2 regions of the Glutamicibacter sp. NPDC087831 genome follow, and region 2 is predicted to be linked to the other one. Evidence: predicted binding sites of a transcription regulator. Region 2 holds the regulator's gene; the other holds the start of a gene.

Region 1 (14,470 bases), on a different contig from region 2:
GCATCGTGGCCATCGCCGCCCTGCTGGGCATCTGGCAACTGGTGATCGCCTCAGGAACCATGCCCTCCATGCTCCCCGGCGTGGAAAAGATCTTCTCTGCCATCTCCGAAGCCCTGGGCCAAGCGGCCTTCTGGGGCGGGCTAGGCAAGACCCTGCTCGCAGCCCTCACCGGCTGGCTCATTGCTTCGGTCGTGGGTGTCGTCCTGGGCCTGGTCATTGGATCAGTTCGCTTCCTCGACAACTCCACCTCGATTCTGATCGATTTCGGCCGTTCGTTCCCGGTACTGGCCCTGATGCCGGTAGTGATCATGCTGCTCGGCTCGAACACCATGATGGAAATCGTCGTCGTCGCGCTGTCCTGCCTGTGGCCAGTGCTGATCCAGACCATCTACGGTGCACGCCGCCAGGAAGCCGCGGTTGCCGACACCGTCGCCGTCTTCCGCATCCCGCCGATGCTGCGCTTCACCAAGGTCCTGCTGCCTTCTGCCCTGCCGCTGATCGCGACCGGTGTGCGCATTTCCTCGGCCATCGCCATCCTGGTGGCGGTGGGCGTTGAAGTGATCTCCCAGGCGCCAGGCATTGGACGCCAGATCACGCTGATGCAGCAGGCGCAGCGTTGGGATCTGGCCTTCGCCTACCTGTTCTTCGCCGGCCTGACCGGATGGGCCATCGCCCTGCTCTTGCAACAGGCCGAAAACCGTTTGCTGAAGTGGAAGAGGCAGAACGATGACTAACGCAACTTTGAACGCCCCCGCAGTGCCATCACGCGCTTCGAAAGCCAAGGCTCCGAGTTCCTCGGCGGCCGCCGGACGCAAGATACTGGTTTCTTCATGGCTCATCGTTGCCGTGGTTGCGGCTTGGTGGTTCGGCTCGGCAAACTCCACGAACTTCTTCATCCCCTCGCTGGAGTCCATCCTCGAAGCCTTGGTCCGCGACCTGGGCAACGGCGTGATTATTTCCGGCGCCTGGTACTCGCTGTCCAATCTCTTTGTCGGCTTGGCCCTGGCTGCCTTCTTCGGCATCTGCGGCGGACTGCTGCTGGGCGAAGTCCCGTTGCTGCTGAAGATCGTTGACCCGATCATCCACTTCTTCCGCGCTGTCCCGCAGGCAGCACTGGTTCCGATGATCATCGGCGTCTTCGGCATGGGGCAGGGCCCGAAGATGGGCACCATCGCCTTCGCCTGCATGTGGCCGATCCTGCTGAACACCATCGACGGCATCTTGGGCATCGAGCCAACGGTGCGCAAGTTCTCCAAGGTCTACCGCATTCCCCGGGGCCTGCACTTCCGCCGCGTGATCCTGCCCGGTGCCACCCCGCAGATCGTGGCCGGTATCCGCGTCGCATTGCCGATCGGCATCACCGTGATGGTGGTTTCGGAAATGTTCGCCTCCATTGAAGGCCTGGGCTTCTACATCCTGAATTCCTCGGCCACCTTCAAGGTTCCGGAGACATGGGCCGGCGCACTGCTGGTCGGTGTCATCGGCTACATCATCTCGATCCTCTTCGTGCTCGTCGAAAAACGGATCCTGCGCTGGTACCACGCCTCCGGCGCCCAGTAGCCTCCGTTTCCGTCCGACCTTCCATCTTCTGACCAAGGAGAATCCCATGACCACCCAAGCACCCGTTGAAACGACCATGGAAACCAAACCATTGCTCATGAAGGTTCGCGGCATGTCCATGAGCTATGGCGCCGGCCCGGCCGAAAACAAGATCCTGGAGAATTTGGATCTGGACGTGGAGTATGGCCAGTTCATCTCGATAGTCGGCCCGTCGGGCGTCGGCAAGACCACCTTGCTGCGATGCCTTTCCGGCTTGCTGAAGCCAAAAGCCGGAACCATCGAGGTTTCCGGCACGAAGATCAACGGCCCGCACCCCGATCTCGCCGTGGTCTTCCAGGACTACTCGCGTTCGCTGATGCCGTGGATGACCACCCGCGAAAACGTGGCCTTCCCGCTGCAGGGCAAGGGCATCGGCAAGGCCGAGCGCAACAAGCTGGCCGATGAGCATCTGGCTGCCGTGGGCCTTGAAGGCCAAGGCGGCAAGTTCCCCTGGGAAATGTCAGGAGGCATGCAGCAGCGCGTGGCCATTGCCCGCGCCTTGGCCTACAACGCGAAGGTGCTGCTCATGGATGAGCCCTTCGCCTCGGTTGATGCGCAGACCCGCTTCGACCTCGAAGACCTCGTGCTGGACTTGCAGCACAAGCTGGGTGTGACGATCCTGCTGGTCACCCACGACATCGACGAGGCGCTGTACCTGGCCGACAAGGTGGTCGTGATCGCGGAGAAGCCGGCCACCGTAGTCGACGAGATCGTCACCGGTTTCGGCGAGACCCGCGACCAGCTGGCCACCAAGGCTGACCCGCGCTTCACCGAGGCCCGCGCACGGATCCTCGTGCGCCTGCGCCAGGACTGATCCCCATGGCACTCAGCGCACGGGCAGCACTGGCAAGGCACGGCGATGGCAGCTTCAGCATTGAGGACATCCACGTTGATGCTCCGCTGGGCGCGGAATTGCTGATCGAAGTCAAAGCAGTTGGACTGTGCCAGTCCGATGCCCACCTGGCGGGCATGGATCTGGGCCTTCCTGCCCCGCTGCTGCTGGGCCATGAAGTTGCCGGGGTGGTGCTCAGCACCGGCAACCAAGCCTGCGGTTTCACTGCGGGAGACCACGTGCTGGCCAGCTTGATCCAATACTGCGCGCAGTGCGCCCTGTGCCTTTCGGGCCAGGAATACCGTTGCGCCAACCGCCCCAGCACGCTGCGCACGGCCGGCCAAGCACCGCGCGCCAGCTGCAAGGATCAGCCGGTGATGCAGATGTTCGGCACCGGCGGATTTTCCCAGTACACCTTGGTGCATGCCAACCAGGCAGTAAGGATTCCCGAGGAGCTGCCCTTCGCCCAAGCCGCGGTGATGGCCTGCTCCACGCTGACCGGTGCCGGGGCAGTGTTCAACTCCGCCCAGGTGGCCCAGGGGCAATCCGTCGCAGTCATTGGCGCTGGAGGCATCGGGTTGAACGCGATCAATGCCGCCCAGATCGCCGGCGCTTCGAAGATCATCGCAGTGGATCTGAGCGATGAGAAGCTGGAACTGGCCCGCGAATTCGGGGCAACGCACACGATCAATGGCGGCAGTGGAGACGCTGTCGCCAAGGTCCAGGAAATCACCGGCGGCGGGGTGGATCATTCCTTCGAGATGATCGGCCTGCAGGCCACCAGCTTGCAGGCGGTGCGCATGACCCGTGTAGGCGGGGATGCCTATCTGGTCGGGTTGCATAAGCCCGGCGCGCAACTGCCGCTGGATGCCATGTCCGACATCATTGGGCCGCAGCGCAGCCTGCACGGGATCTATATGGGCTCTTCCAGCCCGCAACGTGATGTCCCCAAATACACCGAGCACTATCTTGCCGGGCGCCTCAAGCTCGACGCGCTCGTTGCCCGGGAACTTCATATCTCGCAGATCAACGAGGGCTTCGCAGCGATGAAGGCCGGGCAGGGCGTTGCCCGTTCGGTCATCACAGATTTCAGCTGATTGCCTGCCACTTCATATCCCCTTCAAGCACGACGAGGCCATCTTGAGAACTCCATCTTCCGCGCGCCGGGCCCTGCCCCTGTCCGCGGTCCTGCTCGTTTCCACCATGGCCTTGGCCTCTTGCGGCAACGCTGGGCAAGGCGCCGAAACACCGGGCGGCTTGATCCCGCTGAAGGTCTCGGTGGCCGGCATCCAGTTCGAGCCGGCTTACCTCGCCGAATCCCAAGGCTTCTTCGAAGACCATGGCTTGGACGTTGAAATCATCAATGGCGCAGACCCCGCCGCCCAGATTGCTTCTGCTATCTCCGGCGAGGTGGACATCGCCACCGGTTCCTGGGTCAACGTCGCCACCTCCGTGTCAAAGGGCCTGCCGATCGAAGCGCTGGCTTCGAATGGCGTGGTCGACCCGAACGTCGATAACTCCGGAGTGCTCGTCGCCAAGGACTCTGGGATTGCGAGGCTTGCCGATCTCAAGGGCAAGACCATCGGTGTCATCGGCGTGAAGACCGGCAGCGATCTGCCGGTCTTCCAAGCCCTGGAAGACGCAGGGGTGGGCGCCGAGGAGTTCAGCGAAGTGGGCATGCCCTACGCCGGGATGCAGGCCGCGGTGGAGACCGGGACCGTTGACGCGGTCGTCCCCAGCGACGTCTTCTACCACCAGATGATTGCGGCCGGCTTCCCCTCCTTGGGCAACCCGGTCCGCGAGTACCAGGGGAATCAGCCGGGCACTTTGTGGCTAAGCACTTCCCAGTGGGCCGGTGCGAATCCAGATACTGCCAAGGCCTTCGTATCGGCCATGAAAGAGGCAGTGGAGTTCTACTCCGATGCAGCAAACCTCGAGGAAGTGCAGAAGATACACGCCGAGGTCAACCAGATTCCGGTGGAAAAAGCTCCAACGCGGTTCGCCTTGGCAGGCACCGCGTTCGATGCAGAGGCTTCCCAGTCAGGCCTGGATGCAATGGCACGCTTCGAGCTCATTGACAAGCCCGTAACAGTGGATGAAGTGCTCTGGGAGCACGCGTCTCGCAAATAACCAGCACCGGCAAATCCTTGGACAGGGACTGGCGCGATGCTAGGCTCACGGGAGCACGTTCTGCCCACGGAAGGTTCACCATGAGTTCGGCAATCAGTTACCTCACCGGAGGATTTCTGGTGTCTCTGCTTGTCACCCTGAACATGACCTGGAACCAGCACCTGCCCGGCATCACCGGGTCCGTGGCGGTTGCGCTCAGCTTCATCGGGTTGCTGGGCTGCGTCTTGTACGCCACGCGCATACAGCGCCGCGCGCAGACCGGAGAGTAGCAGCACCCCCAGAACATGAAACAAGGCCAGCAGATCAGTGGACTGCTGGCCTTGCTTCGTTCAGCGACCGGCGTCGATAAATCTAGAAGGTAATCACGCTTCGGGCCACCGCACCGCCACGCAGCTGCTCGTATCCCTTGTCGATTTCATCCAAGCTGATATGCGCTGACACCAGTTCGTCGAGCTTGAAACGGCCCTGCAGATACAACTCGGCGTACATGGGGATGTCCACCTGGATGTTGCTCGACCCCATGGCCACGCCACGGATGCCCTTCTGGCGTCCCATCAGGTCTCCAAATGGGGTGATGCTGATCTGCGCGCCGGGCTTGTGAACGCCAATCAGGTACGCGGTGCCGCCGATTTCCAGCATGGCCACCGCCTGCTCGCTGGTGGCTTGCAGGCCGATGACCTCGAAGGCATGCGTCACTCCCCCGCCAGCAATCCGCTTGACGGTTTCCACCGCATCGCCCTCCCCGCCGTTGATGACGTCGGTGGCACCGAAGACCTTGGCCAGCTCCAGCTTGGCCGGCTGCAGGTCGATAGCGATGATGCGGGTCGCGCCAGCCAGTTTCGCGCCCTGGATGACGTTCAGCCCGACACCACCGGCGCCGATCACGGCAACGGTATCGCCTGGACGGATGCGCGCGGTATTAATAGCCGCGCCAGCACCCGTGACCACTCCACAGCCAAGCAGCGCCGCGCGGTCGAACGGGATAGCGTCCGGAACCCTTACGACGGTGTTCTCATGCACCAGCACCTGTTCCGCGAAGCCGCCAACACCGATGAACTGGGTGAGCCGCTGCCCACCCAGGGACAATCGCGGATTCTGCTGCGCGGTGCGGTCGGTGTGCGAGGGCACGCGGCACTGGTAGGGTTTGCCGGTGCGGCATCCCTTGCAGACCCCGCAGCTGTGCACTGGAGAAGTCACCACGCGGTCCCCCACCGAGAGCGAGGTGACAGCCGAACCGACGCCCACGACCAGACCCGAGACTTCGTGGCCGAGCACCGCTGGCATGGGGAAGCCGATGTCCGACGTCGCCACGTGCAAATCCGAGTGGCACAGGCCGCTGGCCTTCACGTCAATGAGGACTTCATGGGCTTCGGGGTTGTCAATGCTGATGTCCAGGACATCAAAAGAGCCGGCAACTTCAGAAACGACTGCTGCTTTCATGCTTCCTCCGGAAAATAGTCGCGCAAAGGGGGTGACGCAGAACACTAATAAAAATATACTATTAGAAATAATGCATTTTTAGAAGAAGAATCTAACGAAGGATCTGCAATGCGCGCAGCGGTCATCAACTCCATCGGCGAAGGTTTCAGCATCGAGGAACTCGAAGTCGACGAGCCGCGGGGGCAAGAAGTTCTGGTGAAGGTCGAAGCCGCAGGCCTGTGCCACTCGGATCACATAGTTGCCACCGTAGACCGCGGGCGCCCCTTGCCGATGGTGGTCGGCCACGAAATGGCCGGCACCGTCATCGCGCTAGGCCCCGAAGCCACCGACTTCGAAGTGGGAGACCATGTCATCGCCACGGAAATCAGCTTCTGCGGGAGCTGCGAAGAATGCGTCAACGGAGCGACCTACCGCTGCTTGAATCCCCAGCATGCGCTGCGCGGACCGGATACCCCGGCACGCTTGACGCGCAACGGCGAGCGCGTAGAAGGCTTCGGCGTGGCCGGTTTCGCCGAGTACACGGTCCTGCACCAGAACAAGCTGGTCAGGGTGCCCAAGGAAATCCCATTCGCGCAGGCTGCTGTGCTTGGCTGCGCGACAGCCACCGGCGTGGGCGCGGTGCTCAACGCCGCCAAGGTTTCCCCCGGGGAAACCGTCGCGGTCATCGGCTTGGGCGGCATCGGCCTGAATGTCATCCAGGGAGCCAAGCTGGCCGGCGCCAAGACCATCATCGGCATTGACCTGCAGCCAGAGAAGCTGGAGCTGGCCAAGAAATTCGGAGCCACCCATGTCATCAACGGCGGCACGGAAGACGTGGTCAGCGCCATCCGCGCCATCACCGGCCGCGGAGTCCACCATTCCTTCGAAGCCATCGGCATTGCCCCCACGCAGCGCCAGGCCCTGGAAGTCGCCAAAACCGGCGGACACGTGTATTTCATCGGCATTCCCCAGGGCAAGCCGCTGGAAATGAATATCATGCTGGACCTGCTGATCCCGCAGCGCAATCTCCACGGCATCTACATGGGCTCCTCCACGGTCCGCAATGACATTCCCTACTACGCCGAGCTCTATCTGCAGGGCCGGTTGAATCTCGATGACCTGGTGGCGCAGGAGATCCAGCTCGACGAGATCAACGAAGCCTATGCAAAGCAGGAAACCGGGTCCATCGCCCGCAGCGTGATCCGCTTCTGATCCGCATGAGCAACAAGCTGCAGGCCGCGAACCAGTTTCCTGGTTCGCGGCCTGCAGCCCAGCTAGTGGCGGCCAGCCTCTATTTGCCTTCCTTGGCGGCCCGCTCCTTCTCGATGGCTTGGACCTGGGCAACCATGTCCGGAGCAAAGGCATAGAGCTTGCCCTCTGACTGATGGACCCAGAAGCGCCCGCACAGATCAGTCGTCTCGCTTTGGCCATCGGCTGGCCACCAGTCGGCATCCAAGGTGCGGGTAGCTGAGATCTCGTCAGGCTCGAGGTTCTTGGTGCGCGGGTCAGAAGCGTAGGCCTTGGCCAGTTCGGCTTCGGTCGGATTCCCAACGGTTTCCAGCGCCTTGCACTGTTCGCTGTCCAGCTTGCCGTCGTAGTTCAGCATGAAGATGCGTTCAGCGCCGGTATTGCGCTGGACCAGCTGAACGTCGGTGCCGCCGGACGGAACCCAGTCGGGCAGCACGCCATCGGCCACGGCCTTCTCTGAAGTTTTGGCAGTTCGAGTGGTGGATTCATCGTACTTGTCGACGAAGAGATCAGAACCGCTGCAGCCGGTGAGCAGGAGAGCGAAGGGAAGGGCGAGCGCGCCAGTGGCGAGGTACTTTTTCTTGAGCATGATTCCATCGTAGAAATTTCCGCGGCCCGGGGAATCAGCGATGCGAGGTAACTATCCCGTGCCCGGCTCATACCCTCGGCTGATAGTTTCCACTTCTGGGATCAACCCTGAAACTCCATCTCACCCAGTAAAAGCACTCGCTAATATCCGCACATCGCCACTGCTTATTGGTAGATTGCCTACGAACCAAACGCTACTTAGGAGCCATCACCGTTGACGACTATTGACCCTGCGGCACTTGAATCGGAACTGCGCATCGCAGAAGAACGGCGCCTTTCGGCCATGCTCGCCCGTGACCTCGAAACCTTGGGGAACCTGCTTGAGCCGGATTTGCAGTACACCCACTCCACCGGTCGTGTCGATGACCGCGACTCATTGCTGGAACTGCTCGGTTCCGGAGCCGTCGAATATTTGGCGCTCAGCCACGACTTCGAGTCCGTTACCCAGGAGGGCAACGTGGTGGTCGTCGAAGGCAGCATGAAAATGCATCTGATTTCCGGAGGCGTCGAAAAGCATCTGGCAACTGCCAACCGCACGGTGTGGGCCAAGACCGGCGGCCAGTGGAAGCTGCGCCTCTTTGTCGGGGCCACAGCCCAATAGGCCCGCACTTCGACGCTTTATAAAGCCACGGCGGCAGGCTGGATCTTCCAACCTGCCGCCTTTCCACAGTGGCTATCGCCTCAATGCCTAAACCTGGCCGCCATGGCGGGCCACTGCTTCACGAGCCAGCGCCTTGCCGAACTCGGTGTGCGCGGCAAGCGCTGCCTGGGCCGCTGGCGCGTCACCGGCAGCCAGCGCTTCGGTCAATTCTGCAACGTGGCGGTGGTCCAGCTGGCGCGACCACTGCTCTGCGGTCAGCGCTTGGCGCCAGACGGTGCCAATTCCCAAACGGCGGAAGGAATCCACCAGCTGGCTGGAGCCGGCAACGCCAACCAGAGCATCGTGGTAGGCGACATTCAGGGCCAAGAACTCTTCCAGGTCGGATTCCGAAGTCTCACGCAGGTCAGCCAGCTTCGCGGTGATCTCGCGCAGGCTGGAAATGGTCTCTTCGGAAATCTTGCCCAGGTGCGAGGCGATCACCCCGGACTCGATGGTGGCGCGCGAGTCGTAGGCCGAATCGGTCAATTCTGCGGTAATCGGCTTTGGCTGGTATTTTCCGGTTTCGGTGCGGAAGACCAGGTGCTCGCTTTCCAGCTTCACCAGCGCGTTGGCTACATGATCAGCGTCGGCCCGGGAAGCCGCGGCGATGGCATCCACGTCGAGGTCTTCGCCCAGTGGACTGGTGCGCAGCAGCACCCAGGTGCGGGTGGCCTGGTAGGCAGCCAACTCCTTGGTGGGCTCGAGGCGGCCCATGGTTCCGCGGTAGTAGGCCAGCGGTTCGCGGTCATGGGCTTCAGCGTGGCTGACCAGTCCCAGGAAGACGGTGTGGGTACCGCCGGTCGGGGTTTCGGCCACATGGCATACGATCGTGGCCAATGCGCCGTCAATCAGCGGGATGCCCTCCGCGGAGAGGGTATGCGGCACGGTGGCGAACTTGTCCTCGCCCTTGCGGCCGAAGTGGAAGGCCAGCGCGCCCTGGTCCTCGGCCAGGATGTTGATGCCGAAGACGCCTGCTTCAACTACCCGGTCATGGGTGGAGCTGGAGCGGTTCAGGCAAGCGAGCATCATTGGCGGTTCCATCGACAGGGAGGACACTGCCGAAGCGGTGGTGCCGTAGAGCTGGCCGTCCACGGCCGTGGTGATCACCGTGACGCCGGAGGCGAAGTGGCCGACGACGTTGCGGAAGGTGTTCATGTCTACTGGGGTGACCGATTCAAGGTTGGTGATGCTCATGGGAGTTGCTCCTGGTAATTCGGGGTGAAGTTTCTAGCGGGGTCCAGCGCCGCCATCAGATCAGTCAGATCCGGTGCGCTGGCGAGGTGTTCGAGCTGGTGCTGCAACGCGTCCTTGCGTGCTGCCAGTTCTGGATGCGAGAACTCGAGATTCTTCGAGAACTTCTCAACTACCTGGTCATGCTCCAGGGGTGTGCGCAAGATGTTTCCGTCCGGGTGCTCCACGCGCACGTGGCGCACCTCGCCGCTGCGCAGCCGTGCAGTGATCTCCGCCGTCAGCCGCTGGCTGTTGGGCAGGGTGCCGGCTAGCTCGATGCGCCCGAGCATCTGCGCCAGCTCCGGGTCCGCCAGCGCGCTGGCGGTCAGGTGCTCGGGGCGAACCGTTCCGTGGATCAAGGCGATCGCCGCGGTGGCGTGCACCGAGAACAGGGCTGCCACGGTGCGGGTGTCCCCCGCCTCGAAGCGCGCCCCGACGAATCCGTTCAGGGTCCGCTCGCTCAGGTGGACGGTGAGGCATTCGATGTCCTTGTAGCCCACCGTGCCGTCGGCCACCAGTTCCGCGCAGGCCTGCAGCGAAGGCTGCGCGGCCCGGCAACTGGCAAAGGGCTTGATCGTGCAGTCCCCATGGAAGCTCACGCCAAGATCCGCCACCGCCAGTTCCGGCTGCGCGTCGATGCCGAACAGCTGGAAGTAGCCGTGCTTGCCGGTCAGCGGATCATCCGCCGCCTTCATGCCGGCTTTGGCCAGCTGCGCGGCGGAAATTCCGGCGCGGGCGGCGAAGGCCATGGGCAGCTTGAAGCCGTTGGCCCCATCGAAGATCGCCGCCACATTGCCCGAAGCCTGGTTGACCGCAATGCCGATGGCATGGCGTGCCTGCGCCTTGTCCAGGCCCAGCATCCGGCTGGCGATTCCAGCGGCGGCCAGGGCATTCAAGGTGCCGGTATTATCCTGCCCCGAGTACACGTCGAAGCCGCCGGCGATGGCCAGGCGGGCTGCCAGGTCATCGCCCAGCGCCAGAGCGGCCAGTGCTTCTTCTCCGGTGGCGCCGGTGGCTTCGGCCAGGGCCAGCACGACGGCCACGGTGGTTCCGGAGATGTGGGCGGCGACCTGCTTGCCGGCCGGGCCTTCGGCTTCCACCGGTTCGAAGTCGAAGGAGCGGATCAGGGCCGCGTTGACGAAGGCCGCGGAGGTGGCCGGAAGCTTGATTCCGGTACCCAGCACGGTTGCTTCATCGCCGTGGCCCCAGGCCTGCGCCGCTTCGATGAGTCCGGCAATGTCGTCGGCGCGGTGCCCTGCTAGCCCAACGCCCACCGAATCCAGCAGGCGCTGGTTCACGCGCTGGATCGTGGCCGTCGGCAGCTGGCCGTACTGGGTTTCCAGCAGGTGCTCGAGCAGCGCATCGAGCACATCGGGCGTCGGGTTAGCCATGATTTTCCTGCTTCCCTAGGCGCGCGTTGCCGCGGCGTCCAGGTCCAGTGCGGCCTGCTCGGCGATCACCGGGCTGATGCCCACCTCGGCGAACATCGCCTCGAAGGCACCGGTCTCGCCCTTCATCTGCGCCTTGCGGTGATCCAGCCCGCGGGCACGGCTGACCGACCCCAGGTAGAAGCGCTCGTACAGTTCGATGCGGCTGCCCAGGGCGGATCCGGCGAAGTCCCAAGCGGTGCGGAAGATCTTGGCGCGTTCCTCCGGCGCGATGCCGTTGGCTCCCGGCAGGTACTTCTTGAGCAGTGGGCCCAGGCGCGGGTCCTCGAAGGAGGCCGCGGTCGGGGTGGCCAGCAGGTTGTGGCTGCCCATGGACTTGATGATGTCGTTCACGCGGGCCATCCAGATGGGCATCATGGTGCGCAGCGCGGAGATGTCGTCGTGGCAGAAGAACGCCCCGCCGCCACATTCGGACGCGTTGACCTCGGCCGAGTGGATCACGGCGCGGGCGATGCGCAGGTAGGAATAGATCTCGCCGAGCATCGATGCGGTGTCCGGCTTGTTGTCGGTGGCGGTGACCTTGGCCATCTGCACGCACAGGTCGTAGGCGAACTCCAGCTTCACCGAGGCGCGGATGGCGGTCTGCTGCTGGGTGTTGCCGGTGGCGGTGCCGGCGTTCAGGGAATTGTAGACATCGAGCTGGCCGTCGATGAACACGCGATCCCAAGGGACCAGCACGTCGTCGAAGATGATGACCGCATCCTGCTCGTCGAAGCGCGAGGAGAACGGCTTGTCCACTACCGGCTGGTCCACGCCGTAGTGGTCGCGGCAGACCGAGACCACGCCGCTGGTGGCGACCGGGATCGCGAAGGACAGCGCGTATTCCTCGTAGCCCTTCTGGATGGGCACCGCCGGGTAGACATAGAGCTCGTCGGCGATCGGGCCCAGGGTGGCGAGCATCTTCGCGCCGCGCACGATCAGGCCTTCAGCGGTGCGGTCCACCACGCGCAAGGTCAGCTCTTCATTGATGCCCTGCAGTTCGCCAACCGACTTGTCGATGGCCGCGTGCACGATGGTGTGGGTCAGCGCCAGGTCGTTTTCCTGCACATGGCGCCAGTAGTTCTCCAGACGCTCGTAGTAGACCGGGTCGCCGGACTTGGCGAAGATGTCCGGGCGCGAGGCGTGGCCGGCGAGCACCACGTTGACGTAGTCGGGGGTGCGGCCGAGCATGCCATTGGAGTAGCGGGCCAGGCGGTCGAACGCGCGGTGGCGGCGGGCGATGTCTTCTGCGTTCTTGGGACGCAGCAGGGAGACGTTGTGCTGTTCGCCAGTCTGTTCGTCGTTCATCAGGCAGTCATCGGCGTACTTGTGCTGGTAGTCGAAGTAGGCGGCCATGCCGTTGATCGAGCCGGCAAATGCCGGGTGCTCGGTAACGTCAATGCGCTGATCGCCCAGCCAGACCTCGCGGGAATCCTTGAGCCCTGCCAGGTACTGCTCTCCAGTGCGTGCACTCATCTTCGCTGCTCCTTATCGGGCGTCCCGCTGAGCGGGTTCAAAAATATATTCTGTGCATCAGTTTATATAACTCATGTGACCCAGATCAAGCTCTGGGCCGAAGAATTTTTCCAAACCCGCAAGATTACGCGGTTTTCAAGGGCCAAAGAAAATATTATCCGTCTTAAAATGCGTAAAAAGTGGACAAGGTTAGTGAAATGAGCCACTATGGCTTAAGTCACATCAGCGATCAGGAAGGGTTCTCGACGTGTCCGACTCGCAACAGAACCAGCCAGTGCCGGCAATGGAGCCAAGCGACTCCCTCAACACCAAGGATTTGCGCCGCATTCTCGGATCCAGCTTCTTGGGCAGCGTCATCGAGTACTACGACTTCATCTTGTACGCCACTGCGGCGTCGCTGATTTTCGACAAGGTCTTCTTCGGCAACCTGAGCCCGGGCTTGGCACTCTTCGCCTCCTTCGGCACCTTGGCCGTCGGATACATTGCCCGCCCGCTGGGCGGCATTGTCTTCGGCCACTTCGGCGACCGCCTTGGCCGCAAGAAGATGCTGGTGCTTTCCATGATGATGATGGGCGTAGCCACCGTTGCCATTGGCCTATTGCCGACTACCGCAACCATTGGCGCAGCTGCCCCGGTCATCCTGGTCTTGCTCCGCGTGGTCCAGGGAGTCGCAGTTGGCGGCGAATGGGGCGGCGCCACCCTGATGGCCCTGGAACATGCACCCGCTTCCAAGCGCGGTTTCGCAGCTTCCTTCGCTAACGCCGGCGCACCGGCCGGTGGCCTGCTGGCCACCTTCCTGGTTTCCTTCATCTCCTTCTCCACCGGTGATGCGTTCCTGGAATGGGGCTGGCGCATTCCGTTCATCTTCTCGGCAGTCCTGATCATCATCGGCATGGTGATCCGCCTGAAGGTCGCAGAAACTCCGGTCTTCCAGGAGCTGGATGCCAAGGCCGCCGAGCGCAAGCAGGAGCGCAAGACTCCTATCTCGCTGGTGCTGAAGAACCATTCGCGCACCGTCATCATCACCCTGATCGCTTCCCTTGGCTTCTACACCTGCCAGGGCGTGCTGACTTCGTGGGGCGTTTCCGAAGCAGCGGCCCAGGGCGTGGACCGCTCCTTTGTGCTGAACACCAAGGGCTACGCGGCCATGGTCACCATCGTGATCTGCCTGCTGGCCGCCAAGCTCTCGGACAAGTACGGCCGGAAGATGATCCTGACCATCGGCGGCACCGCCGGCATCCTCTGGGCCTTCCCGGCAGTCTTCCTGATGAGCAACGGCACCGGCTGGGGCTTCGCAGTTGCAGTCATCGTCGGCAACGGCGTCATCCAGGGCATCCTGGCCGGACCGATCGGCGCCTACATCTCCGAGCTGTTCCCAGCTGATGTCCGCTACACCGGCGCCTCACTGGCCTACCAGGGCTCCTCGACCCTTGGGGCCGGCTTCACCCCGATGATCTGCACCGCGCTGGCCGTCAGCTTCGGCATCACCGCCGTAGGCATCTTCTGGGTGGCAATCCTGATCGTCGGACTGGTCGCCATCCGCATCAGCCCGGAAGGCGCCGCCCTGCCTCCCAAGGCAGCCGCGTCAGCGCCGTCCAACGCAAAGCTGAACGCCTGAACCCCGGCACCGGTCCGCGTATCAGTTGATACGCGGACCAGCTTTTAACACCAAACATCAATTTTTCTGAACGCTATGGCGCAAAAGTTCTCCATTTACGACTTTAGAGACTCTTGAAACCATGGACTCAGTGCTTCCCGTCACATCCGCAGGAAAGGATGAGTTTCAATGACTCCCAAGAACCCCCAGCACATGGTGCTCACGACCTTCATGCTCCCCGCTGGCTACCACAAGGATTCGTGGCGCATGGATGGCTCGCGCTC
Region 2 (14,470 bases):
CACCACCATCCAGGCCTCGCCGCCCGGGGCCAAACGCGGCAACCACAGCATCAGCAGCTCATGCAGGGCATCCTTGCCGATGCGAATGGGCGGGTTGGACCAGATGGTGTCGAATTCCAGGTTCGGATCCACGGAATCAGGAGTGCCGACAACAACGTTGGACAAGCCCAACGCCGTGGCGTTCAAGCGGGCCAGATCGATGGAACGCTCATTGACGTCGACGCCGTAGACCTCGGACTGCGGGGACTGCTCGGCAGCGGCCAAGGTGATGGGCCCCCAGCCGCACCCGATATCCAGGATGCGTCCGCGAGGGGCCGGCACGTACTGCAGCAATACCGCTGTGCCCTTATCCAGCCCGGCAGGGGAGAAAATGCCGGAGGCCGTCTGCACTTTGCGCAGCGAGCCATTGAGCTCGACTTCGATGGTGCGACGTTCGTCTGCCGAGGCCGGGCTGGCGGTGAAGTAGTGATCCGAGGTCATAGGCAAAGTTTATCGCCCAGTACGGTTACCCCAAAGAACAGGGTCTCCAACGTGAGCAAAGCGATATAGGCACGACACGATATCACTGATAGAGTTTTCCCTATGACTTTCATTTTCGTCTAATACGTAATCCTCTTGGTTACCCGCGATTCCACGAGCTGGCCGTGCACTTCTTGCGCGCCCACCTGCATGAATCAGCAGACAGCAAAGTCATTTCCCCTTCTTGGCAGTTCTTCTTTTTGGAACCCCGCATTCGCCTTTGCTCACCGGTAACCATGCATTCACCTGTCTGCTCATAGACCTTTAATCCTTGCAAAGGACCACGAATGTTTGATGAACCAACCGAAACTGAACGCGCCACGTCGCAAAGTGGGGCCCACCCGCACTATTCTGGAAAGCGAAGTACTTCTAAGGAGACCATGACTAACTCCGAGTCACACGAGCACGATTCGGCATCTATGGATGATGCCCAGATCCAGGCCGCCATCGATCGAATCCTCGCAGCCGACGATGCGCAGAGCCCGCAGGTTCAGCACTTCGGCGAAGAAGAGAGTTCCATCTTCGCCGGGCAAGCCTCTGCACTGAACCGTTTTTCCTCCGGCCTCACCCATTTCGACGGGGACCAGGAAGATTTGGACGACCGCCGTGCGCTGCGCCGCGTCGCAGGCCTGTCCACGGAACTGGAAGACGTCACCGAAGTCGAGTACCGCCAGCTGCGCCTGGAACGCGTCGTGCTGGCTGGCATCTGGAGCGACGGCACCGTCACCGACGCCGAGAATTCTCTGCGTGAGCTCGCCGCTTTGGCAGAGACCGCCGGCTCGGAGGTCCTGGACGGGCTGGTGCAGCGTCGCAGCAAGCCGGACCCATCGACTTTCCTCGGCTCGGGCAAGGCTGAAGAGCTGCGCGGAATTGTTGCTTCCACTGGCGCCGATACCGTGGTTGTCGATGCAGAGCTGGCTCCTTCGCAGCGTCGCGCCTTGGAGGATATCGTCAAGGTCAAGGTGATCGACCGCACCAGCCTGATCCTGGATATCTTTGCGCAGCATGCCCAGTCGCGAGAGGGCAAGGCGCAGGTTGAACTGGCCCAGCTCGAATACCTGCTGCCGCGCCTTCGCGGTTGGGGAGAATCGATGTCCCGCCAGGCCGGTGGCCGCGTGGGTGCCGCCGGTGGCGGTATCGGTTCGCGTGGACCGGGTGAAACCAAGATTGAAATGGACCGCCGCCGCATTCGCGACCGCATGGCGAAGCTGCGCCGCGAGATCAAGGCCATGAAGCCTGCGCGCGAAGCCAAGCGTGCCAACCGCAAGCGCAATGAGGTTCCGGCCGTAGCCATTGCCGGCTACACCAACGCTGGCAAGTCATCGCTGCTTAACCGACTGACCAACGCCGGTGTGCTGGTGGAGAACGCGCTGTTCGCTACCCTGGACCCGACCGTTCGCCAGTCGGCGACCGAAGACGGGCTGACCTACACCCTGGCCGATACCGTGGGATTCGTTTCCAACCTTCCGACCCAGCTGGTGGAAGCCTTCCGTTCCACTTTGGAGGAAATCGCCGATTCGGATCTCATCCTGCACGTCGTTGACGGGTCCCATCCGGATCCCGAAGGGCAGATCCAGGCCGTGCGCACCGTGCTCGGCGAAGTCGACGCGTTGAACATCCCAGAGATCATCGTGGTGAATAAGGCTGATGTGGCTGATCCGTTCGTTATCGAACGCATCCGCAACAAGGAATCCAACACTGTGGTTGTCTCTGCGCATACCGGTGAAGGCATCCAGGAGCTGCTGGAAAAGATCAGTTCCTCGATTCCACGCCCCGGAGTCCAGCTTGAGGTACTCATTCCCTACAACCGGGGGGATTTGATCGCCAAGCTGCACCAGAGCGAATCCGAGATCCTGGAAAGCGAACACCTGGAGGAGGGCACCCGGCTGATCGTCAAGGTGCGCGATTCCTTTGCTGCAGAGTTGGAGACCTTCAACCTTCATGGATAAGCAAGAGCAGGCCCTGGGGCTCCTGGAGGCCGCGGTCACTTCCATGGGCGGCGCCATGCGCACCGGCCAGCAGGAAATGGTCAAGCACGTGGTCAGCGCGTTGGAAGACGAAAAGCATTTGCTGGTGCAGGCCGGTACCGGAACGGGCAAGTCCATGGGCTACCTGATTCCGGCACTGGCCCACGCGCAAACCAGCGCCAAGCCAGTGATCGTCTCCACCGCGACATTGGCGCTGCAATCGCAGATTGTCGGCCGTGACGTACCGCGATTACTCGACTCGCTCAAGGGCAAGCTCTCGCGCCCGATGGATGTCGCGCTGCTCAAGGGGCGCTCGAACTACCTGTGCCAGTACAAGCTCGGCGGCGGATACCCGGATGACGAAGGCACTCTTTTTTCCATGGACGAGCCGGCAATACCTGCCGGCACCACTTACTCGCCGCTGGCTAGCGAAGTAATGAAACTGCGTGAATGGGCCGAAGAGACCGACACGGGTGACCGCGATGAACTGGTGCCCGGGGTTAGTGACAAGGCTTGGAAGCAGGTCTCGGTTTCGGCCATGGAGTGCCTCGGCTCGCAGAAGTGCCCGATGGCGGACGAATGCTTCTCGGAAATGGCGCGTGCCCGTGCCGCCGAGTCCGACGTGGTCATTACGAACCATGCGTTGCTGGCGGTTTCGGCCTTCGAGGGGCTTTCGGTTCTCCCGGACTTCGAAGTCGCGATCATCGATGAGGCCCACGAACTGCAAGATCGCGTGACCAGCTCGGTTTCGGGCGCGCTCTCCTCGCGCATGGTGCTTACCGCCGCTGGCGGTGCCAAGCGCCATTGCGGTATCAATGCGGATGAGATGGTCAAGGCCGCAAACCGCCTGGAAAAGTCGTTGACCGGGTTGCCGACAGGCTTGCTGGAACATGGTCTGCGCGAAGACATGGGCATTGCCCTGAACGACATCGTGGAGCAGGCCCGGCTGGCTCTGGCGCTGTCCAAGCCCGAAGCCAATGCACCGGCCGATGGCGGCCGCCAGACTGCCCGCTCCCAGCTGCAGGCAGTGATGGATGATGCGATTCGCATGCTCGAATCCGAAGAACGCCGCGAGGTCCTGTACACCACCCGTCCGCGGGAGTTTGTCGAAGGCCGGGGCTACGTCGAGGCCGATGAGAGCCAGCCTGCAACCTTGAACGTGGCACCGTTGTCGGTGGCCGGCAAGTTGCGCGAGGGCCTCTTCGACGGGCGCACGGTCGTATTGACCAGCGCCACCTTGGCCATTGGCTCGCAGTTCGACTCGGTAGCAGGCTCCTTGGGCCTGATGGGCGCCGGCGCTCCATCATGGACCGGCGTAGATGTTGGCAGCCCTTTCGATTACCCCAAGCAGGGCATCCTCTACGTGGCCAAGCACCTGCCCAAGCCAGGACGCCAACTGGCGGCGGAGACGCTGGATGAGATCGAAGATCTCATCAAGGCCTCCGGTGGCGGCGCCTTGGCGCTGTTCACTTCCAAGCGTTCCGCCGAGGAAGCGGCAAGCATCTTGCGCGAGCGCCTGGACGTGGAAATCTTGTGCCAGGGTGAAGCCAGCATGAAGTCGCTGGTCGAACAGTTCAGCAGCGAACGCGACACCTGCCTGTTTGGAACCATGACCTTGTGGCAGGGCGTGGACGTGCCAGGCGATTCTTGCCGGCTGGTCATCATCGACAAGATTCCTTTCCCGCGCCCGGATGATCCTATCTCCAAGGCCCGTTCCGAGGACGTGGCCAAGCATGGCGGAAATGGCTTCATGCAGGTTGCCGCCACCCATGCGGCGATTCGCCTGGCCCAGGGTGCTGGGCGCTTGATTCGTTCGGTCGGGGATAAGGGCGTTGTGGCGATCCTTGATTCGCGCATGGCCACGGCGCGGTACGGCAGCTTCTTGAAAGCTACCCTGCCGCCGATGTGGCCGACTGTCGATAAGAAGGTCATCACTGGTGTTCTCAAGCGATTGAACCCGGGCGGGAAATAGCCGCGGCCAGAATATGAACTTGAGCTGTCCTTCGGGACAGCTCAAGTTCTTTAACCGGTACCAGCATGATGCTTCCAGATGCACTAAGGTCTGTGACAAGAACTGATGAAGCTCGAATCGGAAGGCACCATGGAGTCCATGCAGGAATTGGCGCACCAAGCCGCGATCGACACCCACCAGCGGTTCGGGCATCGCCTCATGGGGTTGCCCGGAACGTGGATTGGACAGAGCTACAGCAAAGCGCATCGGTTGCGCGACGGAAGCATGCTCAGCAATCTCAATGGTTTCGCGCACCCGCTTGCGGAGTGGAACTATTGGTGGCAGGCGCACTATCTGGATGCCATCATCGATGAGGGCCGATCGTACTGGGACGAAGGCAACGAACACCGGGCGCGCGAAGCGCTTGCCCGGGCCAACGGCCTATTGCGCGGCATTCGAATTCGAAACTTCGGGATCTTGCCCAACTACTTCTTCGACGACATGGCTTGGCTTGCCCTGGCCAGCGGCCGCCTGTCAGAGTTCACGCAGCTGGTGACGGGACACAGGAGCCGTCCTGCCGAGGCGGCAGTTCGGACGCTGGGACGGCAGCTCCATGCCGGCATGGATGGGGTGCTGGACGGCGGCCTGCACTGGTCCAGAAAGCGGGATTTCAAGAACACGCCAGCCAACGCGCCGGCGGCACTGTTCTTTGCCCGTACCGGGGAGAAAGAGACCGCGCGAGAGCTTCTCCAGTGGCTGGAAAAGAATCTGTTCAGCGTGGAGCGAGGACTGTATCTGGACGGACTTCGGTTGACCACGCAGGGACACGCCGTGGAACCAGCGGTCTACACCTATAACCAGGGCCTGGTGCTCGGGGCATTGCTTGAGCTTGGCGAGCCTGCTGATCTGGCTCACGCTAAAGTACTGATCGATGCCACCACGAAATCGCTGTCAACTGCTGCCGGGGTCCTCTCGTTCAACAGCGGGGGAGACGGCAACCTGTTCGCGGGGATACTCTGCCGATATCTGGCCCTCGCCGGTAATGATGGCCGTTTGGAAGCCCGGAGCCGGGAGCAGGCCAGGAGGCTGGTCATGGCAACGGCGCGCCATCTGGCTGACCAGGAACCACGCCGGCTTTCGGCGGCAATCCAACGCTGGATGATCTTCTCGGCGGCCGCTCAATTCGAGTTGAACGCCGGCCAATAGCGGGTTAAACGAGAATTGCGCTGGTGCCAAGCACCAGCGCAATGACCGTACGTATTCTAGAGCGAGCGCATCACCGAGACGACGCGTCCCATGATCGTTGCGGCATCACCCAAAATTGGTTCGTAGCGCGAGTTCTGCGGAAGCAGCCAGGTATGCCCGTCACGCTGCCGGAAAGTCTTTACCGTGGCTTCTTCATCGAGCAGGGCAGCTACGATGTCGCCGTTGTCCGCCGTCTGCTGGCGGCGGACAACTACCCAGTCGCCATCGCAAATCGCAGCGTCAACCATTGAATCGCCGGAAACCTTGAGCATGAACAGTTCGCCGTGGCCTACGAGCTGACGAGGCAACGAGAAAACATCTTCGACGGACTGTTCGGCAAGGATCGGACCGCCGGCAGCGATACGGCCAACCAGGGGAACCATGGTGGTGTCAGCGGAAGTGCTCAATTCAATGATCTTGGCGTCTTCGCTGGCATCTGGCTCGACCGGCTTCGAAACTTCGGCCTTCTCGGCGTCTTCGGCCAGCTGCAGAGGCAGCAGGATTTCCATTGCGCGCGGACGGCGTGGATCTCGACGGATATAGCCGAGCTTTTCCAGCTGGCTCAGCTGGTGGGTGACGCTCGAAAGGCTCTTGAGCCCTACTGCGTCACCAATCTCACGCATCGATGGTGGATAACCGTTCTTGCCGATTGACCGCTGGATCGTCTCCAGGATCTTCTTTTGGCGAATCGTCAGCGAACGTGCATTCGATCGGGGAGTGCGTTGTGAAGCTGACATGAGATTTTGCCTTCCCTAGCAATCATTCGAAAGTTCGTAAGTCCAAACTGTCGGCGCTAGATGGTGAGATGTTTTCATTGCTCGTCTACTTCGAAATCTTAGTAGATAAGCGAGCTTCTTTCAAAGATTTGTTCGAAAACTTCTGGACAAGTTCCGCAAACCTCTGTTAGAACAGATATACGAGGTTCGAACAAGTTTTCGAATCTACGCTTTCGAATACAAATTCGCATCACTTGAATTTCTTGAGGAGACAAAGTCATGGCAACCGTCGCACTTGACTCAAATCAGACCCAGGCACCACTGAAGATCCGCATCAACCGTCGCGGATGGGCCGTGCTTGTGGGTATGCCCATTTTCGCACTCACCATCGCCGCAGCTTTCTTCATCTCCATGTTTGCCTCTGACGCGCATGCCGCAGCCGATACTCCTGTTGGAGTCGGAACCGTTGATGTCACCGTTATTCCAGGGGATACGCTGTGGAGCCTGGCCCGGGATTACGCCACCGGTTACGACGTGACCTCGGCAGTGGGCCACATCGCCGAACTCAATGCCCTGACCGGCAGCGAAATCCAGGTTGGCGAAACCTTGTCGATTCCGGTCCTTGCCGGCTAGCTTCCCCAGCCTGCTTCGAGTTTGTTACCTGTGGCCGTAGCGGATTCACCGGCAGGCGCGCTGCGCACGTAGACTTGATGCGTGAATGACCGCAGTGAACTTTTGAGTCAGCTGCCCTTGCGTGAGAATCTCCGCGGGCTATCCCCTTATGGCGCACCACAAATTGACGTGCCCATCCAGCTGAACGTCAACGAGAACACCCATCCGTTGCCACCGACAGTCGTCGATGCCATTGCACAAGAGGTGGCCAAGGCGGCGGCAATGTTGAACCGGTATCCGGACCGCGAGTTCACCGAGCTTCGCGAACTCCTAGCCGATTACCTCGGCCACTCGCTCACCAAGGACAATATCTGGGCCGCTAACGGTTCCAATGAAATCCTGCAGCAAATCCTGCAAGCCTTTGGCGGCCCCGGCCGTGCCGTGATGAGCTTCGGCCCAACCTACTCCATGTACCCGCTGCTTGCCAGTGGTACTGACACGAAATATATCGCCGGTGAACGCGCCGCAGATTTCACGTTGTCCGCCGATTCCGCAGCCGCACAGGTTCGCGAGCACAAGCCGAACATCGTTTTCCTCTGCTCTCCGAATAACCCCACCGGCACGGCCCTTGGCCTGGACGTCATCACCGCGGTATATGAAGCCATGAGCGAGCATAACGGCATGGTGATCGTGGATGAGGCGTACGCCGAGTTCTCCTTGGCCAGCACCACCTCGGCGCTGAGCCTGCTCGAAGGCCGCCAGCGGCTGATTGTCTCGCGCACCATGTCCAAGGCTTTCGCCCTGGCCGGTGCGCGCGTAGGCTACCTGGCCGCTGCGCCAGAAGTCACCGATGCCATCCGCTTGGTGCGACTGCCGTACCACCTGTCGGCAGTGACCCAGGCAACCGCCATCGCGGCCTTGAAGAACATCGAGTTGCTGTTGGCCCAGGTCGAGGACATCAAGTCCCAGCGGGACCGCATCGTCGCGCGCCTGAAGGAACTTGGCCTCAAGCCATCGGTCTCCGACTCCAACTTCGTCTTCTTCGGTGGCGTCGAAGACCCCCACAAGATTTGGGAAGGCCTGTTGGAAGCCGGCATCATCATCCGCGACAATGGAATCCCGGGAACCTTGCGTGTTACGGCAGGAACCGAATCGGAAACCACAGCCTTCTTGGAACGACTTGCCGAACTGCTCGGCTCGCAGAAGTAATCAAAGACAAGCGAAGGAAGACATGTCTGCCGAATTGATTGGCGCACGTCGCGCCCGCATGGAACGCGTGACCAGCGAATCGTCCGTATTCGTTGAACTGGACCTCGATGGCACCGGTGTCTCTGAGATCAGCACCTCGGTGCCGTTCTACGACCACATGCTGACTGCGCTATCCAAGCATTCGCTCATCGATCTCACCGTGCGTGCAACCGGCGATACCCACATCGACGTTCACCACACCGTCGAGGACACCGCGATCACCATTGGCGAAGTACTGCGCGTGGCACTGGGCAACAAGGCCGGCATCCGCCGCTTCGGCACCTCCTACGCTCCACTGGACGAAGCCCTGTCCCGTTCGGTAGTCGATGTGTCGGGCCGGCCATACCTCGTGCACTCCGGCGAGCCTGCGGGCCAGGAATACCACCTGATCGGTGGTCACTTCACCGGTTCGATGACCCGTCACGTCTTCGAAGCCATCACTTTCCACGCACAGATCTGTGCTCACATCGAGGTGCTCTCGGGTCGCGACCCGCACCACATCGTTGAAGCGCAGTTCAAGTCCTTCGCGCGCGCATTGCGCGAAGCGGTAGAGCGCGATGAGCGCATGGGCGACAAGATCCCATCCACGAAGGGTGCACTGTAAGTGGAAAAGAAAACAGTAGTTGTCCTGGATTATGGGTCCGGCAACGTCCGCTCCGCTGTGCGCGCTTTGGAAGCCGCCGGCGCCGAAGTGGAACTGACCGCAGATCCGAAGAAGATCGTGGCCGCCGACGGCCTGGTAGTCCCCGGTGTTGGCGCCTACGCCTCGGTCATGGAGCAGCTGGCCAAAACCGGTTCCCTGCGTTGGATCGGTCGCCGCATTGCCGGGGGCCTGCCGGTTTTGGGTATCTGCGTGGGACACCAGGTCTTCTTTGAAGAAGGCGTGGAACACGGTGTGAAAACCGAAGGCATTGGCGAATGGCCGGGCAAGGTTGAACGCCTGCAGTCAGATGTCATCCCGCACATGGGCTGGAACACGGTACGCCCGCCGGAGGGATCCAAGCTGTTCGCCGGCATCGAGGGTGAACGATTCTACTTCGTGCACTCCTACGCTGTTCAGAAGTGGGAATTCGACGTAACGCAGCCAGCGATGACCCCGCCACAGGTGACCTGGTCGACGCACGGAACGCCCTTCGTGGCCGCCGTCGAGAACGGCCCGCTATCGGCAGTGCAGTTCCACCCGGAGAAGTCCGGGGACGCTGGCGCGCAGCTGCTTCGCAATTGGTTGGGGACGCTCTAGGCATGTGGACCCTTATTCTGGGCGTTGTCGGGGCCTTCCTGATTGGCGGAGCCATTTCGCTGAAGAGCCAGAAGGCCCATATCTCATGGATCATCGCGCTGTGGGTACTTGCAGGCCTGAGCCTGATCGCAGCCTGGTCCTTGACCTACTAATCACATTACTTCTTCACTAAGGACATCATGAGCGAGCAACCAATCCTCGAACTTTTGCCTGCAGTAGATATCGCTGGCGGACAGGCAGTGCGCCTGGTCCAGGGCGAAGCCGGTTCCGAGACCGGATACGGCGACCCGCTGGAAGCTGCGCTCTCCTGGCAGAATGCCGGCGCTGAATGGCTGCACCTGGTCGACCTGGACGCAGCCTTTGACCGTGGCAGCAATGTTGAGATTGTCCAGCGCATTGCCAAGGAACTGGATATCAAGGTCGAGCTCTCCGGCGGTATCCGCGATGACGCTTCACTTGACCGGGCCCTGGAATTCGGTGCTACCCGCGTCAACCTCGGAACCGCCGCGCTGGAGAACCCGGAATGGACCAAGCAGGCCATTGCCCGCCACGGCGACAAGATCGCCGTGGGCATGGACGTGCGCGGAACCACCTTGTCCGGCCACGGCTGGACCAAGGACGGAGGCGACCTGTGGGATGTTCTGGCCCGCCTCGAAGATGCCGGATGCGCCCGTTACGTCGTCACCGACGTGACCAAGGACGGCACCCTGCGCGGACCGAACGTTGAACTATTGCGCGAAATCGCTGCCAAGACCAGCAAGCCGATTGTCGCCTCGGGCGGCATCTCCTCGCTCGAAGACCTCCGGGTCTTGCGCGAGCTGGTTCCAGAAGGCATCGAAGGAGCCATCATGGGCAAGGCGCTGTACTCGGGCCAATTCACCTTGCAAGAAGCGCTCGATGTAGCAGGTCGCCGCTAGGCCCCATGCTGCAGCAGGGAAAGACGATTCAGGAGCTCGCGCTTTTGAATCGTCTTTTTTTATTCGTGAAAGCGGATCCCGGTCTTTCCCTCCTCGGGCCCGCGACTGCGCGCAGGTGCTGGGAAAGAAATCTGAAATCATCGGATAGGGGTGTCCAAGCTCATGACTGCAGTTTTGAAACTTCCCTCCAACAACCCCGAAACCACCGATAGCATGGAGCTATGAGTACCGAGCAACCTGAATCTGCACCCAAACGCCACCTGCCGGGACATATTGTCGCTGCACTGGCGCAGGCAGGCTCTAGCACCGACTCTGCCGGTCAGGACTGGGAAGGCCGGGACCTGAGCGGTGAAGGCAACCCCCTGCATAATTTCGACAAGGACGACGGCAAGGCCGACGCCAACGTCGTTGCCGCACTGGCGGCCTTGCGCGATGGCAGCGCAGGGGAGGGCGAGGTGCATAAATCCTTGTCCGAGGCACGCGTTTTCGTTGCGGTGGTAGCCCAGCTCGGCGAAGAAGCCATGACGGAACACGGCTTCGCATCCGACAAGGAAGCCGATATGGCGCTGGTGAAAATCAAGGCTCCAGATGGCCGCATGGCCCTGCCGATCTTCACGACCGTCGAACGATTGCAGGCTTGGCACAAGGAAGCTCGACCAGTGGCGGTTTACGCCCCGCGGGCGGCCCTCTCGGCAGTCAGCGAGGAATGCCAGCTGCTGGTACTCGATCCCGGAAGCGAATTCACCTTCGTGCTTCGACGACCGGGGGTCTGGAACCTGGCCAAGCAGATCGACTGGATTCCGAGTTATCAGAACCAGCAGATCGCCAACGTGGTGCAGGATGCAACCGAAGGCTTTGGCCAGTTGCAGACCGTCAAGGTTGCCCCGGGCAGGGGAGTCGGCTCACGCAGCAAGGACGGGCAAGTGGTCCTTGGCGGAGGTCCCGGACCGGAACTGAACTTGCAGTTTGTTTTTGCTCCCGGAACGAGCGAGAACGACGCTCGCGAGACGACTCGCGCAATCCACGGACGTTTGTCCCAAAACACCGAATTCGCTGAAGCAGTGGATTCCCTCGAACTCAGTTTGCACAGCGCGCCGAACTAAACCGGCGGGCTCCTTTCGACCAGACAAGGAACTTTCCGGGCATGAAAAGCTATTGGCAGATTTTGCGTCAACCGCAGATCTCACTTTTGTTGCTGATTGGCATGATTGCCCGACTTCCGCACTCCGCATTGAGCATGCTGCTGCTCCTGCATCTGGTGAACAACCTCGGCCAATCCTGGGTTTCGGCCGGTCTGGTCACGGCCGTCATGACCTTGGGCATCGCCATTGGCGCCCCGTGGCGCGGTGCCCGCGTAGATGTCTGGGGATTGCGCCGCGCGATGATCCCATCGGTGATCGTCGAAACACTCGTCTGGTGCACGGTGCCGCATGTTCCACTGGTCTGGGTGTACCCGCTGGCCTTCATCGGCGGACTCTTCGCGCTACCGGTCTTCTCAGTGGTGCGTACCGCGCTGGGCATCATGACCACCGGCGAACAACGCCGTACCGCCTTCGCCTTGGATGCCACCGCCACCGAACTGGTGTTCATCGTCGGACCTGCAAGCGCCGGCATTGTCGCCACCCAGATCAGCAGCGTCATTGGATTGAGCGTCATCGGCGTGACCTCGACGGTTGCCGGGTTGGCGCTGATGATCCTGAATCCGCCAACGCGCAGCGATGATCCCAAGGCGATCGCCTCGCGGGCCAACGTGCACGAGGAACGCTTGGGGGCGGAGGCCAGCTTCATTGCGGCCGCGCCGATGGGTGTACCCGAAGTCGAGGGCGAGCTGATCGCAGCCGGCATGAAGTCTGCCCGCGCCCGCATCAAGCAGCGTGGTCGCAACTTCAAGAACCGTTTCAACTGGGTCAGCGCTTCGGTCCTGGCAGTATTCATTGCCGCGGCCGGAGCAGGCATGCTGCTCACCGGCACAGAAGTGGCCATCGTGGCCGAATTGGATGCGTCGGCGCAGAGCCACCAGCTGGGTCTGGTGTTCTTCTTCTGGTGCGGAGCTTCGCTGGTCGGCGGCCTGATCTACGGGTCGATGAAGCGGGTTATTTCTCCACTGGTGCTGCTGCTGAGCATGGCCGTGCTGACGATCCCCATGTACTTCGCGTGGGATACCTGGTCATTGGCGCTGTTCTCCGCACTCCCCGGCTTCCTGTGCGCGCCGACGCTGTCGGCGGCCTCTGAGTGGCTCACCGACTTGGTGGCCGAAAAGCGTCGCGGCGAAGCCATGGGCTGGTATGGCTCTGCGATGACCGCTGGCACCGCGTTGGGATCGCCGATCACCGGCATATTCGTCGACAACCTCGGACCCGCCCCGGCCTTCCTTGGCATCGGCGCCATGGCTGCAGTGGTCGTGGTGATTGCCTTGATTGCGCAGCAGATCCGCCGCCGCGTTCGCCGCGCCCGCCGCCGTCGCCTGGAAACGATCGCCTAGGCTCTTGGAGTCGCCCTGAGCCGCGAGTACATGTACATGTCCCTGCGTGCGGTGCCCACCTGTTCCCAGCTGCGCAGCAAGCCTTCACGCTGGAAGCCGCACGCTTCAGCGGCCCGCCACGACCCCTCGTTCCACGGCTCCACGTAGAGTTCGATCCGGTCGATTCCCGGATGCTCCAATGCCCAGGCGCCGAGCGCAGCCAACGCGTGCTTGGCAATGCCGCGCCTGCGGTGCTCCGGTGCGATCCAATACCCGATGCTGGCCCTGCCGTGGTCGGCATTGCGCAGCCACAAGCCGATTTGCCCAACGGCACAATCCGTGGCCGTTTCGGCTATGGCAAATGAATACCCGCTGCCCTCGGCCACCCGGCGGTGCTGGCGCTCGATGAATGCCGCATAGCCGGCTTCAGTTCCTTGCGCCGGGACCGTGGTGATTTGCGTAATGTAGGGGTCCGTGGAGGCCTGCCTCACGGCAGGAATGTCGCTGGGCTGGAAGGGGCGGAGCCGGAAAGCGCCGGCGTCGATCACTGGTTGTTCCAGCATCTGCATGATTCCAACCTAGCTTGGTGATCCGAACAACAATGGACCCGTTTCCCTGGGGAAACGAGTCCATGATGTTAATCTCTTAAAATTCAGCCAATATTACCTAGTTGACCGGTCCGGTGAACTTCTCGCCCGGGCCCTTGCCTGGTGCATCCGGGATGATTGAAGCTTCGCGGAAGGCCAGCTGCAGGCTGCGCAGGCCGTCACGCAAAGGCGCTGCGTGCTGCGAGCCGATCTCAGGCGCACCGGCGGTGACTAGGCCTGCCAGTGCGGTGATCAGCTTGCGGGCCTCATCGAGATCCTTCAGCTCATTGGCATCTTCGCCCTCTGCAAGTCCGCACTTGACTGCTGCTGCACTCATCAGGTGGACGGCGGCCGTGGTGATGATTTCAACGGCTGCAACTTCTGCGATATCGCGCACCTGCTGGTCGACAGCGTGCTGGTGCGAGTTGGTGTCTTCGTTAGTCATACTGCTAAGCTTGTCACAGACCGACTCGATGCCGGTACTTCTCGCAGTTCTCCAGCTAGCACTGGATGTGGGATTCGTACTAGTATTGAGCCATGCAAGTGGAGGCCAACTCCCACCCGCTGTCGCCGTTTCCAGGCTTCCGGGTATTTCGGCAGGATTGCAGCAATGCATTCCCCAAGCGCTTACGCAGGAGCAATCCCGTGTTCGGCTTTGTCGTTCTTTTTGGCCTTCGCCTGCAATCGCAGACGGGGGCCTTCTTTGTTTGCGGTCATGGATTACGAATTTCAGGAGTGACACATCAGCGATCCACGCATTAATGAGCGCATTCGCGTGCCAGAGGTACGTCTCGTCGGCCCTAATGGCGAGCAGGTAGGCATCGTCCGTATCGAGGACGCGCTTCGTCTTGCTCTCGAGTCCGATCTGGACTTGGTCGAGGTGGCACCCAGCGCCAAGCCTCCAGTGTGCAAATTGATGGATTTCGGCAAGTACAAGTACGAAGCCGCTGTCAAGGCTCGCGAAGCTCGTAAGAACCAGACCAACACGGTCTTGAAGGAAGTCCGCT

What was found. Region 2 encodes LexA, which represses DNA repair genes until DNA is damaged. Its sites were predicted from a motif close to TCGAACANNTGTTCGA; they were not measured.
Region 1: a site for LexA is predicted at 12,627-12,642, ahead of ACIOJF_RS07735 (4-hydroxyphenylacetate 3-hydroxylase N-terminal domain-containing protein). Genes of this name have one in related genera too.

What each region holds. Positions count from the first base shown of each region.
Region 1 covers NZ_JBIUVH010000002.1:274,992-289,461, reverse strand. The annotation lists gene ACIOJF_RS07795 (ABC transporter permease) at 1-734, shown strand, start outside; gene ACIOJF_RS07790 (ABC transporter permease) at 727-1,560, shown strand; gene ACIOJF_RS07785 (ABC transporter ATP-binding protein) at 1,607-2,413, shown strand; gene ACIOJF_RS07780 (zinc-binding dehydrogenase) at 2,419-3,528, shown strand; gene ACIOJF_RS07775 (ABC transporter substrate-binding protein) at 3,572-4,561, shown strand; gene ACIOJF_RS07770 (hypothetical protein) at 4,681-4,830, shown strand; gene ACIOJF_RS07765 (alcohol dehydrogenase catalytic domain-containing protein) at 4,913-6,001, opposite strand; gene ACIOJF_RS07760 (zinc-binding dehydrogenase) at 6,110-7,192, shown strand; gene ACIOJF_RS07755 (hypothetical protein) at 7,272-7,817, opposite strand; gene ACIOJF_RS07750 (nuclear transport factor 2 family protein) at 8,031-8,417, shown strand; gene ACIOJF_RS07745 (flavin reductase) at 8,505-9,650, opposite strand; gene ACIOJF_RS07740 (MmgE/PrpD family protein) at 9,647-11,077, opposite strand; gene ACIOJF_RS07735 (4-hydroxyphenylacetate 3-hydroxylase N-terminal domain-containing protein) at 11,093-12,589, opposite strand; gene ACIOJF_RS07730 (MFS transporter) at 12,837-14,207, shown strand; gene ACIOJF_RS07725 (NtaA/DmoA family FMN-dependent monooxygenase) at 14,376-14,470, shown strand, end outside.
Region 2 covers NZ_JBIUVH010000003.1:416,565-431,034, forward strand. The annotation lists gene ACIOJF_RS12730 (methyltransferase) at 1-480, opposite strand, end outside; gene hflX (GTPase HflX) at 807-2,468, shown strand; gene ACIOJF_RS12740 (ATP-dependent DNA helicase) at 2,461-4,458, shown strand; gene ACIOJF_RS12745 (glycoside hydrolase family 76 protein) at 4,564-5,643, shown strand; gene lexA (transcriptional repressor LexA) at 5,700-6,419, opposite strand; gene ACIOJF_RS12755 (LysM peptidoglycan-binding domain-containing protein) at 6,678-7,031, shown strand; gene ACIOJF_RS12760 (histidinol-phosphate transaminase) at 7,113-8,219, shown strand; gene hisB (imidazoleglycerol-phosphate dehydratase HisB) at 8,242-8,862, shown strand; gene hisH (imidazole glycerol phosphate synthase subunit HisH) at 8,863-9,498, shown strand; gene ACIOJF_RS12775 (hypothetical protein) at 9,501-9,650, shown strand; gene priA (bifunctional 1-(5-phosphoribosyl)-5-((5-phosphoribosylamino)methylideneamino)imidazole-4-carboxamide isomerase/phosphoribosylanthranilate isomerase PriA) at 9,678-10,415, shown strand; gene ACIOJF_RS12785 (SseB family protein) at 10,637-11,518, shown strand; gene ACIOJF_RS12790 (MFS transporter) at 11,560-12,897, shown strand; gene ACIOJF_RS12795 (GNAT family N-acetyltransferase) at 12,894-13,445, opposite strand; gene ACIOJF_RS12800 (DUF1844 domain-containing protein) at 13,543-13,908, opposite strand; gene infC (translation initiation factor IF-3) at 14,239-14,470, shown strand, end outside.